DNA from 2 places in the Shewanella donghaensis genome. Region 1 is predicted to be linked to the other one. Evidence: riboswitches for the same ligand, from Rfam matches in the RefSeq annotation. Region 1 holds a riboswitch; the other holds the start of a gene.
The links. A riboswitch is a leader RNA that binds a small molecule or an ion and turns the genes downstream of it on or off. The one in region 1 is predicted to bind lysine.
Positions count from the first base shown of each region.

Region 2: it holds a riboswitch for lysine, as region 1 does, so the genes downstream of both, FPK91_RS20245 (Na+/H+ antiporter NhaC family protein) here and lysC (lysine-sensitive aspartokinase 3) in region 1, are expected to answer to the same signal.

Region 1 is NZ_CP041783.1:4,014,816-4,023,191, forward strand. It holds gene FPK91_RS17170 (class 1 fructose-bisphosphatase) at 1-408, opposite strand, end outside; gene FPK91_RS17175 (S9 family peptidase) at 676-2,940, shown strand; gene arcA (two-component system response regulator ArcA) at 3,156-3,872, opposite strand; gene FPK91_RS17185 (DUF3293 domain-containing protein) at 4,576-5,010, shown strand; lysine riboswitch at 5,410-5,586, shown strand; gene lysC (lysine-sensitive aspartokinase 3) at 5,772-7,121, shown strand; gene FPK91_RS17195 (succinylglutamate desuccinylase/aspartoacylase family protein) at 7,138-8,280, shown strand.
Region 2 is NZ_CP041783.1:4,764,569-4,772,944, reverse strand. It holds gene FPK91_RS20250 (M3 family metallopeptidase) at 1-1,783, shown strand, start outside; gene FPK91_RS20245 (Na+/H+ antiporter NhaC family protein) at 1,908-3,464, opposite strand; lysine riboswitch at 3,541-3,761, opposite strand; gene FPK91_RS20240 (electron transfer flavoprotein subunit alpha/FixB family protein) at 4,412-5,335, opposite strand; gene FPK91_RS20235 (electron transfer flavoprotein subunit beta/FixA family protein) at 5,338-6,087, opposite strand; gene FPK91_RS20230 (H-NS histone family protein) at 6,547-6,954, shown strand; gene rcsF (Rcs stress response system protein RcsF) at 7,091-7,486, shown strand; gene tsaA (tRNA (N6-threonylcarbamoyladenosine(37)-N6)-methyltransferase TrmO) at 7,560-8,297, shown strand; gene FPK91_RS20215 (acyltransferase) at 8,306-8,376, shown strand, end outside.

The DNA of each region.
Region 1 (8,376 bases):
AAAGCTATGCTCGTTAAACTCGCCTTCACCTGCTGGAAGCACTGAGAAAATAGTACCAACCAATGAGTTAATATCAATGTTTGATGAACCATCAAGTGGATCAAAGCAGACTAAGTACTCGCCATCTTTGTTTACTTCAACGACATAATCTTCTTCTTCAGAAGCTAAGCCGCGAACGTTGCCTTCAGCTTTTAACGCATCTTTGAGCATATCGTTGGTAATGACATCTAACTTCTTTTGGGTTTCACCTTGGACATTTTCTTGGTCAGTAGCGCCTAACACGCCAGCTAAAGCGCCATGACGGACTGCTTGGCTAATGGCTTTTGAGCAATCGGCTAGGCTAAGGATTAGCTGAGAAAGTGAGGCTGATACAGCTTGATTTGTAAGGGTTTGTGTCAAAGTTTGCATGCTTGTTCCTAAGACAGTAGAGGTTAAGGTCGGTAACCAGTGGTGAATGTTCTATTTTATTGCCAACGATAATACCTTAGATTTGGTCATATTACAGCGTGAATAAGATGAGCTTTATATGACAAACGGTTGATTTGTTATAAACTCGGAGCAAATACCGCTCGGAAGTTGGTTTTTAGTTAATTAATTATCTGCAGCAATAAAAATAACAACAAAAATAATAATAAGAATAAATACAAACTTTTGATTTTTTCGCAAGGATTGATAATGAATAATAAATGGAAATCGACCGCCATGTCTTTGGTGTCGGCCATACCGCTAGTATTTGCTAGTTCACTTGTTTCTGATCATGTAATGGCCTCAACTATGAAAATGACTGGTAATAAAACCCCGCTCACTATCGAACGAATTCACGCATCCCCTGCGCTTGCCGGCGCTAGCCCTAGAGGATTAAAACTGTCACCTGACGGCTCAGTTGTGACTTATCTTGCTAGTCGTGAAGACAATCAACATTTTTATGATTTGTGGCAAATGGATATTAATACCTCCAAGCGCAGTATGTTGCTTAATGCCGACAAGCTTGCTTCTGGTGAATTATCTGATGAAGAGAAAGCTCGTCGTGAACGTCAGCGTATTTATGGTCAAGGGATCATGGAATACTTTTGGGCTGAAGACAGCCAAGCACTATTGATTCCAGCTGCCGGTAAATTGTATTTTTATACTATTGCTAATCAAAAAGCGGTGGCACTGAATACCGGTGAAGGTTTTGTCACTGATGCACGGTTATCGCCAAAAGGGCGTTACGTGTCATTTGTGCGAGAGCAAAATATATACGTGCTTGAGTTAGCCAATGAAAAACTGACCCAACTAACCTTCGATGGTAAAGGGCCGATAAAGAACGGTATGGCTGAGTTTGTTGCTCAAGAAGAAATGGGCCGCATGACCGGTTATTGGTGGTCTCCTGATGAGTCATCAATTGCCTTTACCCGAATCGATGAATCTGGTGTTGAACTCGTTACGCGTAATGAAATTTATGCTGATGGTATCAAGCTAACTGAACAACGTTACCCTTACGCAGGTAAAGCCAATGTTGAAATTGAATTAGGTGTTATTCAATTAGCATCTAAAGCCGTTCAATGGATTGAATTAGGTAACGAGAAAGATATTTATTTGCCGAGAGTTAAGTGGTTACCTGATAGCGTCCACTTGTCATTTCAATGGCAAAGTCGTAATCAACAAGCATTAGATTTACGCATTGTCGAATTAGGTTCAGATACCAAAGCTAAAACGGTTATCAAAGAACGCAGTGAAGCATGGGTAAATCTTAATGATGATTTACACTTTTTAAAGCAGCAGAAAGCCTTTATTTGGGCATCTGAGCGTGATGGCTTTAATCATCTTTATTTATTTGATCTTAACGGCAAACCGATCAAGCAACTGACTCAAGGTGAATGGGCTGTTGATGCTATTGAGTTTGTTGATGAAAAAGACGGTTGGGTGTATTTTTCTGGCCGTAAAGATACTGTTGTAGAGCGTCACCTATATCGTGTTTCGCTAAGTGGTGACAAGATTGAGAAACTATCAGAAAAAGCAGGAATGCATTCAGCCGTTTTTGCTGATAATAAACCTGTTTATTTAGATTATTTCAACAGTTTACAGCAGCCGCCACAAGTGAGTTTACACAGTGAAACCGGTAAGCAACTAATGTGGGTTGAAGAGAATGCAGTTAATAAAACGCATCCTTTATATGACTTTGCTGGTTTATGGCAAATGCCAGATTTTGGTGAATTAAAAGCAGAAGATGGTCAAGCGCTGCAGTATCGCTTATTTAAACCTGCCGATTTTGATGCGGCTAAGAAGTATCCCGTTGTTGTGAGAGTTTACGGCGGACCCCATGCGCAATTAGTCGTAAACAGCTGGAGTGAAGCGGATTACTTCACTCAGTACTTATTACAACAAGGCTTTGCTGTATTTCAATTAGATAACCGCGGTTCAGCGCATCGCGGCACTAAATTTGAATATGTTATTTATCAAAACATGGGTGATGCAGAAGTTAACGATCAAAAAGTCGGTGTTGATTACTTACGTACCTTAGCTTTCATTGATGGTGATAACGTTGCTATCTATGGTCATAGTTACGGTGGTTATATGGCATTGATGAGTCAGTTTAAAGCGCCGGATTATTTTAAAGCGGCTATTTCTGGCGCTCCAGTGACTGATTGGCGTTTGTACGATACTCATTATACAGAACGATATATGGGACATCCTGATAGTAATAAGCAAGGTTATGATGCCAGCAGCATTACACCTTATGTGGAAAATTATCAGTCAGGGCTCATGATGTATCACGGTATGGCTGATGATAATGTGTTGTTTGAAAATAGCACTAGAGTCTATAAAGCATTGCAAGATGAAGGTAAGTTATTCCAAATGATGGATTATCCTGGCTCTAAGCATTCTATGCGCGGTGAGAAAGTTAGAAATCATTTATATAAATCGTTAGCTGCATTTTTGGAAAACGAGCTTAAATAATGACCTGGGCGCTTATTCTCATAGGCCTTAATATCATTGTGGCCTGGGTATTCATATTAACTGTCCGGCAGTTAATTACTCAAAACCGTCGTAAGTAGCACATGAAAGACGCGAAAAAATGACATAAAAAAAGCCAAGTCACTGACTTGGCTTTTTTGTACTCTTTTGAAATTGCCACTAACAAATTAACGGCTCACTCATTAGAGTTGAAGTATTTAGTCTTCTAAGTTACCGCAAAAACGATAGCCTTCACCGTGAATAGTCGCGATGATTTCTGGCGTATCTGGCAAGCTTTCGAAATGCTTACGGATGCGACGGATTGTTACGTCAACAGTACGGTCATGTGGCTTAAGCTCACGGCCAGTCATTTTCATTAACAGGTCAGCACGAGTTAAGATTTTGCCTGGGTTTTCTACGAAGTGAAGCATCGCGCGGAATTCGCTGCGAGGTAACTTGTAAGATTCACCTTGTGGGCTAACCAAAGAACGGCTATTGATTTCTAAGCTCCAACCATTGAAACGGTAGAATTCAACAGAACCTTTCTCTTCGATTTCAGCGCCAGCACTGTTTACGCGAGTTAATAGGTTACGAGCACGGATAGTTAATTCACGTGGGTTAAATGGCTTAGTGATGTAATCATCAGCGCCAATTTCTAAACCAAGAATTTTATCAACTTCGTTATCACGACCAGTTAGGAAAATTAGGCCAATATTATTGATTTCACGAAGTTCGCGCGCTAATAATAAACCGTTTTTACCAGGAAGATTGATATCCATAACAACAAGATTAATCTTATTATCTTGCATGGCTTTGTGCATTTCTGCGCCATCATTTGCTTCAGTTACTACATACCCTTCGGCTTCAAAAATACTACGTAAAGTATTACGGGTTACAGCTTCATCTTCAACAATAAGAATGTGTGGGTTTTGCATGTTATTTACCTAAATTAAAAACAATTTGATTCTAGTCATGTAGCACTAGGGCTGTGGCGTTATATAGCTATGAAAACGCCGATAATTTTATAAATTCACGATAGGTGTTTATCTATGTCTGCCCTGAACAAAACACGCTTCATGACTAGCTATCTTATATAAACTCTGTTTATTGCACTTATTCATTACCGCACTACTTCAACGAGTTATACGTGACATAAATGTGATCATAAAAAATCAATATTTAGATTGTATGCTGAGCATTGATAAACTCACAATCAGTCAAAAGATCTATTAAACAAACGATTTATATAAACTAAGAGATTAAATTGCGTATTAAAGTTCCTTAGCAATCTAATTTTGTTCTACATTTAATACATTACTAACAATATAGAACACATTTAAAAGCATGGACATTTATCGGAAATTTAAATCCCCGTTAAATGTAATCGCTTGTGTTACATCTTAGTGTTATGTAGCAAAATCTAGCTAGTGGTGATTATTGTACTCGTTTTAGGCATTTGTTAACAAATGAAATGTTAACAAATTTACAGAGTAGAATTGTTACAAAATTGATTTTTTAGGTAAGCTGTTGATTTTATGGTTTAATTTAAATATTGTTCTTGTGACTTAAGTCACATGAGCTTTTGTGCCAAGTATTGCTTTGCTACACTGAATCGGTCTAAATTGAGAATATTGAATGATGGATAATTTAATTGATAGTCTTTGGTGCAAGTATCAGGGAACCCATTTTTTACTAACACAGCGCATTTCTGATGGATTTTCATTCGCAATAATCACTGCACATAATCCATTTGGGAGCATATTAGCCCCTTGTCAAAATCGGTTGTTAGATGGAAAGCTACAACGAAAGATTCAACAATATAACAGTCCTTATCGTTCTTTAATTGGCGCAGCGCCTGATTTATCCCATATGGAAAAGAGTTGGGCGGTATTTATCGAAAAAGAACAAGCGTTGGATTTAGGCAGGGAATTTAAGCAGCATGCGATTTATTATGTGGATAATGGTGTTCTATCATTATTGGCATGTGGGGATGCACCCGATAAAGAAGTGTTAATAGGAGAGTTTGGTAAGCGATCTAAAGTCGTCAATGAGCTGCCCGATTTACATGATTAGCGACAGCGAGCTGTTTCTTCTTATTTCATCAAGAGTGGTTGCTAATATGATTCGAAGAATAGTTGCTGATTTTACTAAACGCTATTCAGCTATCCTTGCCCAATAGCGGTTAGTTAGATGCTAAAGCTAATCTTTTATCCAATCGTCGCCGAAAGAGTTCTTTAGTAATATTCATATTGCTCATACTCGTAATATATTCCTTTCTAAAATCTATGATTCCTATCTCTTTATGGCTGTTTTATATCAATAAAATTGATCTAAGTGCTTAAAACCGCTTTTATTCTAAAGTTAGAGCTTCAGTGTCTCTTTTACCGCATAGTGTTATTTAGTCAGTTTATGACAACTCTGAATTGACTTAGGTGGTTCTTTTTTGGTATTTTTCACTCTCTTCCTTAGGGAAGAAACAGAAGAGGAGCGTTAGCTAGGTAATAAGTTCGAGGAAAGCCAATTCCATTGACAGCTTATGAGGGAGATTAACGCCGAGATATTTGCCATGCTTGGTTGCATCCTATATCGGTCGCTTAGGTTGAATCCTGACGATTGTCACCTATTTTTTGGTGGAGAGCTTCTGGTGAAAGATTGCTGTTTCCCTTCTTTAAGGGTGCGTTATCACTGCACCAGGCTCTTCGAACGTAGTAAGTTCGGAGTGTAATCATGTTTTTAAGTAACACATTTCAATTATTTAATCGCTATTCAACTCAACAAATATCAGCCCAATCAGTCTTAGTCCAAAATCCGTCAGTTGTTACGGAGGTCTCACTATGAGTATAGTAGTTGCTAAGTTCGGTGGAACATCAGTTGCTGATTTTGAGGCCATGAATCGTTGTGCAGATATCATCCTTGCTAATGCAAATACTCGCGTTGTGGTTGTCAGTGCTTCTAGCGGTGTGACTAACTTATTAGTTGAGTTAACCCAAGCCAATGTAAACGATCAACGCCGTTTAAGCTTACTGACTCAAATTGCTCAAATTCAATATGACATTGTTGATAAACTCGCACGTCCCCAAGATGTAGCAGCGATTATCGACAAGCTGTTGAGCCAGATGTCGGTGTTAAGTGATAATTTAGTCCTTAATAGAAGTAAATCAATTATCGATGAATTACTGTCCATGGGAGAGCAATGTTCTTCATTGTTATTTTCAGCGGTAATTCGTCAAAAAGGCACACCATCAAGTGCTTTTGATGTTCGCCAAGTATTAAGAACTGACAGTCATTTTGGTAAAGCTGAGCCTAAAATTGAGCAAATTTCGACTTTAGCCACCACTCACTTATTGCCTTTACTTGCTGAGCAAGTGATCGTCACTCAAGGTTTCATCGGGGCCGATGAAGAGGGCAATACAACGACTTTAGGCCGAGGTGGTAGTGACTATTCTGCAGCATTATTAGCTGAGGCATTAAAAGCCGATGCCGTTGAAATCTGGACCGATGTTGCGGGCATTTATACGACCGACCCTCGTTTAGCACCTAATGCACGTCCAATTCCTGAAATTAGCTTTAATGAAGCCGCTGAAATGGCGACTTTTGGCGCTAAAGTGTTACATCCTGCCACGATACTTCCTGCTGTACGTCAACAAATTCAGGTATTTGTGGGGTCAAGTAAGGCGCCAGAACAGGGCGGTACTTGGATCCGTCATCAAGTAGAAAACGCGCCGGTTTATCGCGCAGTCACTTTACGAAAAGACCAAACCTTATTAAATCTACATAGTTTGCAAATGCTACATGCTCAGGGCTTTTTAGCACACACATTTGCAACGCTTGCTAAGCACAAAATTTCGGTTGATTTGATTACGACTTCAGAAGTAAACGTATCATTAACCCTCGACCAAACGGGATCTGATTCTAGTGGCCAAGGTTTATTGAGCGAATCACTGTTGCAAGAATTATCGGAAAACTGTCGAGTCAGAGTCGAAGACAAGTTAGCTTTGGTCGCTATCATTGGTAACCAGATAGCTTCAACTGCCGGCATTTGTAGTCGAGTCTTTTCTGTGCTTGAGAAGCATAATGTACGGATGATCTGTCAAGGTGCTAGCCCGCATAACTTATGTGTTTTAGTTGATGAATCTGAAGCTGCCGGTGTGGTTAATGCTTTGCATCAGAATCTATTTGAATAACGGATAAATGGTATTTATGTCATCAGTGAACGCTATAACAGGAAAGGATTCTTTACCGACAATCGCTAATGTTAAGGTGGGTGAGTTAGCCACAGGCCAGGCGCTAACGGCGCCATTGTTTAGCTTTATTGGCGAAGATTCTGCTGCGCCTAGTGTATATATTCAAGCCAATGTTCATGGGGCTGAAGTACAAGGTAACGCAGTGATACATCAGCTGATGACCTTGTTAAAAGACTATACTGTGTTGGGTGATATTCATTGTGTGCCACTAGCCAACCCTTTAGGTATTAACCAAAAAAGTGGTGAATTTACTTTAGGACGCTTTGATCCCATCACAGGGGTTAATTGGAACCGCGAGTATTACGATCACGGCATTGATATTGCGCAGTGGTTCAACGAACATCAACATCTTGCAGACAAAGAGTTGTTTAGTGCATTTCGTCATCATTTACTGAATAGCTGTCAGCAACGTTTATTAAATCCTTGGGGCATAAGTACAGGGCATCGCTTAGCGGTGACGCTACAACATATGGCCCACGATGCTGATATCGTACTTGATTTGCACACTGGGCCTAAATCTGCAAAGCATCTTTATTGTCCAGAGTATGATGCAGAATCAGCAACGTTTTTCTCAATTCCATTTTCGTTAATCATTCCCAATGAATTTGGCGGAGCAATGGATGAGGCGGCATTCTATCCTTGGTGGCAGCTAACTGAATTTGCCAGTACACAAGGTCGTAATTTCGATGTGCCAGTTGCTGCTTTTACCTTAGAGCTGGCAAGCCAAGAACGTATTGATATGGCTGATGCTAAAACCGATGCTCTGGGTATTTTGGCTTATTTAAGTCATCGAGGAGTGATTAAAGAATCAGTGAGTCCTGCAAAAATGAAGCGCTGGGGCTGTTACTTAAAGGACTATAAAAAGTTTCATGCACCTAAAGCGGGACTTGTAGAATATTGCGCGAAACCAGGGGAGCCGTTAGCGGCTGGGGAAACCCTAGTCACCTTATTAAGATTGGAGCAATATGGGAGTGACGAGGCTATGACGTCGGTTAGCTTACCGATAGATTGCGTGCCAGTGCTTCACTTTGCTTCTGCTTCTGTACATCAAGGCACTGAGCTTTATAAAGTCATGACTAATGTGTTCTCAATATCTTAATAAAGACAAAAAATTAAACCTATTCGCGTTAACGCTATTTAGCATCAAGTAATTATCTTTTCTTGATGCTAAACAGCGAGTGTTTACTGAATCAGT
Region 2 (8,376 bases), 750 kb from region 1:
TGAATTACGTAAAGTTCAAGGTATTATGGCGCCTAAAATGGCCGCCCATTCTGACAACATTAATTTGAATGCTCAGCTTTTTAGCCGAATTGAAACCATTTATGCAAGTCGTGACAGCTTGGATATTACCCCTGAAGCCAAACGCTTAATTGAAGTTTATCATCAACGTTTTGTACTGGCAGGCGCTAAGCTAACCGAAGCGCAAAAACAGCAAATTCGTGTACTTAATGAAGAGCAATCAACATTAACCAACGAGTTTTCTCAACGTCTAATGCGCTTAAGTAAAGAAATCGCCGTGGTTGTTGATCATAAGTCAGAGCTTGCGGGTTTATCTGCAACAGCAATTAAATCAGCAGCCATTGATGCCAGTGCTGCTGGCCATGAAGGCAAATATTTACTTAGCATTACCAATACCACTCGCCAGCCAGTATTAGCCCAACTAGACAATCGCCAACTGCGTGAACGAGTCTGGCAAGCATCTGCTAATCGCGGCTTAACGGGTGACAATGAAACCGCTTCGTTAGTGGCTCGTTTAGCACAATTACGTGCCGAAAAAGCTCATTTACTTGGGTTTAAAAGCTGGGCGGATTATCGCTTAGCACCACAAATGGCCAAAACACCGTCAGCGGTTTACGACATGTTTGGCTCAATGGTACCTGCTGTGGTTGAAAACACCCAAAAAGAAGCCGCTGACATTCAAGCAATGATCACCAAAATGGGCGGCGACTTTAGCCTTGAAGCATGGGATTGGGCTTATTATGCTGAGCTTGTTCGTAAAGAAAAGTATGACTTAGATGCGGCTTCAATTAAGCCATACTTTGAATTTGATCGCGTGCTTGAAGATGGCGTATTTTTCACCCTGAAAGAACTATACGGAGTGACACTAACACCGCGTCCAGATTTACCGGTTTACCACCCCGATGTAAAAGCCTATGAAATGTTTGATGAAGATGGCAGTAGTATGGCCATCTTTTATGCTGACTACTTTTCTCGTGAAGGTAAACGTGGCGGAGCTTGGATGAGCTCGTTTGTGGGTCAGTCTGAGTTATTAAACAACAAGCCTGTAGTGGTTAATGTAATGAACATTAAAAAAGCCCCTGAAGGTCAGCCAACATTTGTCAGCTACAGCGAAGTGACTACCATGTTCCATGAAATGGGTCATGGCACTCACGGCATGTTCTCAAAAGTCACCTACCCATCACTTGCAGGCACTTCAGTATCACGCGACTTTGTTGAGTTTCCATCGACATTTGAAGAAGACTGGGCTGCGCACCCTAAAGTACTGGCTAACTACGCCAAGCACTATGAAACGGGTGAAGTTATTCCTGAGGCGCTACTAGGAAAGTTACTGGAGTCTCGCAGCTTCAATCAAGGTTTTGATACCTTAGAGTATATGGCGGCGGCTTTAGTTGATTTAGAGTGGCATTCACTTACTGCTGATGCGCCATTACAAGATGTGGCCAGCTTTGAAGCTAGTGCCCTGAAAAAACACGGCGTTGATATTAAAGCGGTACCACCTCGTTACCGTTCAAGCTACTTTGCTCACGCCTTCCCGGGTGGCTACTCTGCAAGTTACTACGCTTACATGTGGAGTGAAATCCTTGCAGCAGATGCTTTTGCTTACGTTCAAACCCAAGGTGGACTAAATCGTGAAATTGGCATGAAGTATCGTAAGACCATTCGTGAAGTGGGTAACTCAGTACCACCAATGGAGGCTTATAAAGCCTTCAGAGGTCAAGAGCCGACCACTGATGCATTACTTGAACGTCGTGGTCTAAACTAGTGTAAATAAATTGAGGCGCTTTAGCTAAAAGCACCCTCAATAACAAACAAAAAAATGCCGCTCAATTAAGCGGCATTTTTGTTACTTAACACTTAACAGCTTCGTTGAAGCTAATTAGATATCACTATTTCGTTATCACTTTAAGTCCGATAACCGTCAGAATAAATAGCGCACTACAAGTGATTAAGCCCATTGCAACAGAAGCAGTAAATCCTAATACCAGATAACCAATTAAGCTTATCACTGCCACAATTAACGCATATGGTAATTGGGTAACAACGTGGTCAATATGATGACAACTTGCACCTGTAGAGCTCAAGATAGTGGTATCTGAAATCGGTGAACAATGATCCCCAAATACTGCGCCAGACAATACTGCTGCAAGCATAGGTAGCATCATGGTGCTGTCACTGCCCATCGCCATATCAGCAGCGATTGGCAACATAATACCAAACGTACCCCAGCTAGTGCCGGTAGAGAATGCTGTTAAACCTGCTAATAGGAATAACACCGCTGGTAGCATCGCAAACGGAATATTACCCGTCGCTAGGCTTGCCATGTACTTACCCGTTTCAAGATTGCCAATCACCGAGGAGATTGTCCAAGCAAAAACAAGAATGTAGATTGCCGGTAACATTGACTTAGCGCCGACTTTGATGCCAGTAAGCACCATCGACATGCCAATTTTTTGCTGCGCAGCAAGTGCTAAGGTCACAACTAGGCCCACTAATGAACCATAAAATAATGACTCACTCACTTCAGTGTTTTCAAAAGCACCTAGCAGACTAAATGGCAATGAATTCGCAGTAAGCGCATCTGCACCTGATGCCACCATGAAATAGAATGTTGCAGCCACTAATACGAAAATGGGTAGAAATAAGCCAATGATTTTACCGGTGTCAGCTTCAGGTAAATCAGCTGTAGCACCTGGTGGTAAACCTTTCGATTCGTCGAATAACTCACCTTTTTGTGCATTTTGTTCATGTTGACGCATAGGGCCAATGTCTAAACCGAACAAGGCTACACACAACAATAATAACAATGCGAAAATGGCATAGAAATTCATTGGGATCATTTGTAAGAAAACGCTTAAATGACCAGTATCAGCAAAGCCGTGAGCCGTTAAAATACCGCCGATTAGCGCAATAATGTATGCGCCCCAGCTTGATACTGGTGAGATAACACAAATAGGTGCAGCAGTTGAATCAAGAAGATAAGCCAGTTTTGCGCGCGAAATATGGTAGCGATCAGTAATTGGTCGGGCAATTGAACCAACCACAATACTGTTAAAGTAGTCATCAATGAAAACAACTACACCTAAAAACATGGTCATGAGTTTCGCGTCACGCTTATTACGAATGCGTTGATGCGCCCAATCGGCAAATGCGCGTGCAGAGCCACTGACGGTGATTAAAGCGGTTATCATCCCTAACACAACCAGGAAACCAATAATCTGCAAATTCCAGGCGTTAAGCGCGCCATCATCCCACACTAGGCTAGTCACAGTTGACACTAGGTTAGATGCAGCAGCACTAACAGAGAAGTCAGCTAGCAGGAATACCCCGGCAATAATACCTAGGCCTAATGAAAGTAAAACTCGGCGAGTTAAAATCGCCAATATAATTGCCACGACTGGCGGCAATAGAGAAAGTGCCGAATCGGCATAACTTGTTATCATCATTTTTATAATTTCTTCGTTGAGTACGAATGGAGGATAACTGATAAGGCAAGTTTACACAGATAGCGTAAACAAAAATCTTCTCAGTAGCACTCCACAGTAATATCGATATCATCATCGATATCTATTCTTTTATCCAAACGGACAAAAATTACTATGACAGTGCAGCCCCTTTCGGTAGCTGCCCCAGCAAATGGTTTTGATAGAACACATTCACTTCGGCACTAAATCCTTTCAGGTAAAGCTATCGGAATCACCCAACTCAACCATACTTTTACTTAATGCACCTCTACTTATGCTAACAACAGAAAGTCATCTGTGTATTAACACCACAACATACAAACATAAGCGGAAGGATCATTGCCAGATAAAACTAGCTTATCTTGTGATAAATAACATCACAACCAAAACTGAACACACAGGATTATCAGGTGTGTAACGATTTGTTAGCATCAGTTCATTATTAAAGCAGAGTCAACTTGATAATTAAAGAAGCAAAATATGCTCGATTGTTAACATTTAATTTATTCAATAAAAGTGAATTTTAATGGCGTAGATTATATAGCTACATACTAAATCAAGGAAATAAATGATTAAGCATCTAGCGGCAATAGAGTGAATACTCCACACATTTTATTCTAGTGACAAGTTAAAATGATGACTTACATATATTTAACTGCAGTATTTCAATGGCGCATATTATAAAGATATAGCCATAATGAATAAGTTATATCGTTATAATTAAATAGTAATGCAAAAGTATTCATAGTAAGTAAGCATAGTAACTAAAGTCTTAGCACAGATAAAAATAACAATAAGTCATTCGCTAAATAAAATTTTTCACATAAAAAAGGTTTTTACTTTGCAGTAAAAACCTTTTTTGATATCGATTTGCAATCTTACTTACAACATCAATTTACATTGTAAGCAGTGCAGTAATGATGACTGACTTATAATAAGTTAGTTAACTCTGGAATCGCATCGAATAAATCAGCTTCGAGACCGTAATCAGCAACTTGGAATATTGGCGCTTCAGGATCTTTGTTAATCGCAACAATCACTTTAGAGTCTTTCATACCTGCAAGATGCTGAATAGCGCCAGAGATACCGACAGCGATATATAAGTCTGGTGCAACAATCTTACCTGTTTGACCCACTTGTAAATCATTAGGTACATAGCCAGCATCAACAGCGGCGCGGGATGCACCTACTGCAGCAGTAAGTTTATCAGCCAATGCTTCTAAAATAGCGAAGTTCTCGCCACTGCCCATACCGCGGCCACCAGATACAATCACACCAGCACTACCCAGCTCTGGACGCTCTGAGACAGTCAATGTCTGAGAAACAAACTCTGTACTTGTTGTTGCTACAAAATCAACGTTTACCGCTTCTGCTGAGCCATCATTGCTTGCGGCATCAAATGCACTGGTTCTCACCGTTAGCACTTTCTTAGCATCTAAACTCTGAACTGTCGCTAATGCAGAACCCGCATAAATAGGACGCACAAAGGTATCAGCGCTAACCACTTCAATCACTTCTGATATTTGAGCTACATCTAATAATGCCGCCACTCTTGGTAACGTATCTTTACCAACGCTGCTAGCCGCAGAAATAATATGCTCATAATTGCCAGCAAGGTTCACAACTAATTGTGAAAGGCTTTCTGCAAGTTGCTCTTTATATACTGCGTTATCAGCAACTAATACTTTACTCACACCTGTTATTGCTTGAGCTGCAGTAACAGCGGCAGCGCAATCGCTACCCGCAACTAATACGTGCACATCGCCACCAATAGCAACGGCTGCGCTAACCGCTTTCGCTGTATCTAATTTTAAGCTCGCATTATCATGTTCAGCTAATACTAAAATAGTCATAATTAGATCACCTTCGCTTCAGTTTTTAACTTTTCAACTAGCTCAGCCACAGAGCTCACCATGATGCCAGCTTTACGCTCAGCAGGAGGAGTGACTTTAATAATTGTTTGATGTGCTTTTAAGCTAACGCCTAAATCATCAATTGAAAGTGTCTCTAATGGTTTACGCTTTGCTTTCATAATATTTGGTAAAGAAGCATAACGAGGTTCATTTAAACGCAAATCAGCAGTAACAACGGCAGGTAAAGGCATTTTTAACGTCTGTAAGCCACCATCAACTTCACGAATAACTTCAGCAGAGTCTGCAGTTAATGTTAACTCTGATGCAAACGTTGCCTGAGGCATATTCGTTAACGCCGCTAGCATTTGACCCGTTTGGTTATTATCGCCATCAATTGATTGCTTACCAAAAATCACTAAATCAGCTTGCTCTTTCTCTTGGACAGCTTTTAAAATTTTAGCAATTGATAATGGCACTAACTCTTCGTCAGTTTGAACATGAATCGCACGATCAGCACCTAGCGCCAATGAAGTACGTAATTGTTCTTGAACAGGCTTTGCGCCAATACTGACAACAACAATTTCAGTAACACTTCCCGCTTCTTTTAGTCGTACCGCTTCTTCAACTGCTATTTCGCAGAACGGGTTTAACGCCATTTTTAAATTAGTAGTATCTACATCTGTGTTGTCAGCTTTTACCCTAACCTTCACATTTGCATCGACGACGCGCTTTACAGGCACCAATACTTTCATGGGATTTCCTTCTTCACCTTCAATGTATGTGTTCGGTACATTGGCGTAAACCAATGCAATATGGCACAACTTTACGGCCTGTTAACGTTAACGTCAACCTAAGTCAAACACTTGTTTATATTTTTATTTAGATAAGTTTCTACTAATAAAGAACCACAATTCACTAACTTTTATTATTTATTGCACTTAAATTGTAACTTTAATTAAATTTTGTCCATTTATTGATGATTTTATTTGATCCAATCAAGTTTAGTTTCTATTATTAACAACGATTCAAGTAACTTTGTATTTTCTACAATTAAATATGTTAGTTAACACATGAAATAGTCAAATCAATTGATACTCTAATGCGAAAAAATTAAGCATTATTGATTTTTATTGATTTTTATTGGTATTACTTATTAACCAAAGCATTACTTGAAAAACTTATTATTTAAAATCATTAGGATGCAAATTGATATGAGTGACTTTTTAGAAGTACTAACACATGGTCGTCGTTTTAAAGCTGCTGTAAAAGAGTTAGCGCTTGAAGACTTACGTGAACTTTCAGTAAAACTTGAAAAAATCATTACAGAAAGAGAAGAAGACGAAAAAGCAGAATTAGAAGCGAATGCAGAAAGAAATGCACGCATTGCTGAAATTCTAGCGCAAATTGAAAATAGTGGTTTATCAATTGAAGACTTAGGTGACATTGCAGTTAATAAACCTGCCCCTAAGAAACGTGCACCACGTCCAGCTAAATATCAAATTGAAGTTGATGGCGAGTTAATTCAATGGACTGGTCAAGGTCGTATGCCAACTGTATTCAAAAAAGAAGTTGATAGCGGCAAGAAAATGGAAGCGTTTTTGATTCCTGGTATGGAATAAATATTTCTAGTACCACATTGCGGCGATAAAAAAGAGCTTACTATTGTAGGCTTTTTTTATATCTGCATTCTATATCCTCCAGTCAGTAAGCGTTGTAAACTAGAGCACTTACCATTGTTTAGTATTAGGCCACATTATGAATGTTTCTCGTCCCCTTTTATCTCTAGCGATAAGTTCAGCAGTATTATTATCTGGTTGTGCAGGTGAGTATTCTTTCAATACTAACCTCGATTCAGAAGCAATTGATGAGTATTTCAAACCAGCCAATGTCGCGCTATTTAAAGATAATGACCGCCCACAAAGTGCATTTAACATATTAGGTTTAGTTGAAGGTCACTCTTGTCAGGAAACTGAGAATGGCGTCCCCGCGACTATCGCAGATGCACGCACTGATGCACGTAAAAAAGCAGCAGAATTAGGTGCTAACGGACTTATCGTTAAAAAATGTATGCTCACTGAACAGAAAGTAGATAACTGTTTTAGCGAAGCCTTTTGCGTTGGACAAGCTATTACCATTGACGCTCCTCAGTAGTATTTAATCCTATTGTTATAAACAACATTTATTTGTATGAATGAAGCCAACCAGCTTGCGATGAAAATTAATAATGAAAAATGAGTTGACCCAACAATTTAATTCTCGAATAGACGCTGTCGCTTATTGCCGCACGCCCTATAAACAAAAGTTTGGGATTCCAAGACAACCTGGCCTAGTGAATATAAAAGGGCTTGTTGAATTAGCGCCACATGTTAATAATATCGATGCGGTACGCGGAATAGAGCAATACTCACATTTATGGTTACTTTTTTGTTTTCATGAAAATCTTGAACAGGGCTGGAAAAATACTGTTAGACCACCCAGGTTAGGCGGAAACGAAAAGTTAGGTGTATTTGCCACCCGCTCGACTTTTAGACCCAATGGTATTGGGCAATCCGTGGTAAAGCTGCATCGCGTTATTCAGCAAAATGGCAAAGTATGCCTTGAAATATCCGGTATGGATTTATTAGATGGCACACCGGTTATTGATATTAAACCCTATATCCCTTTTTCAGATTCCATTGATAACGCCGCTGGCGGTATTGCACAAGAAGCACCTGAATTAATTGATGTACAATTTTCACCGTTAGCGAAAACACAAATTGAAAGTTACGCAAACGAGAGTAACAGTCTTGAGTTATTGAGTGTCATCAGTGATGTTTTAGCCCAGGACCCTCGCCCTGCTTATAAAAAAGCTAAGGCTGATCCTAAAATATACCAAGTCGCCTTATATGACATCGATATATTCTGGCAGATCGAAAACGGTCACATTAACGTGATTGAAATTAAACCCACCAGCGTTTGCTAAATACTGATATGCATAATAAACCTGATTATCAAACCCAGCATAAAAAACGCTTATCTTGGATGCCGTGGTTATATTTTTC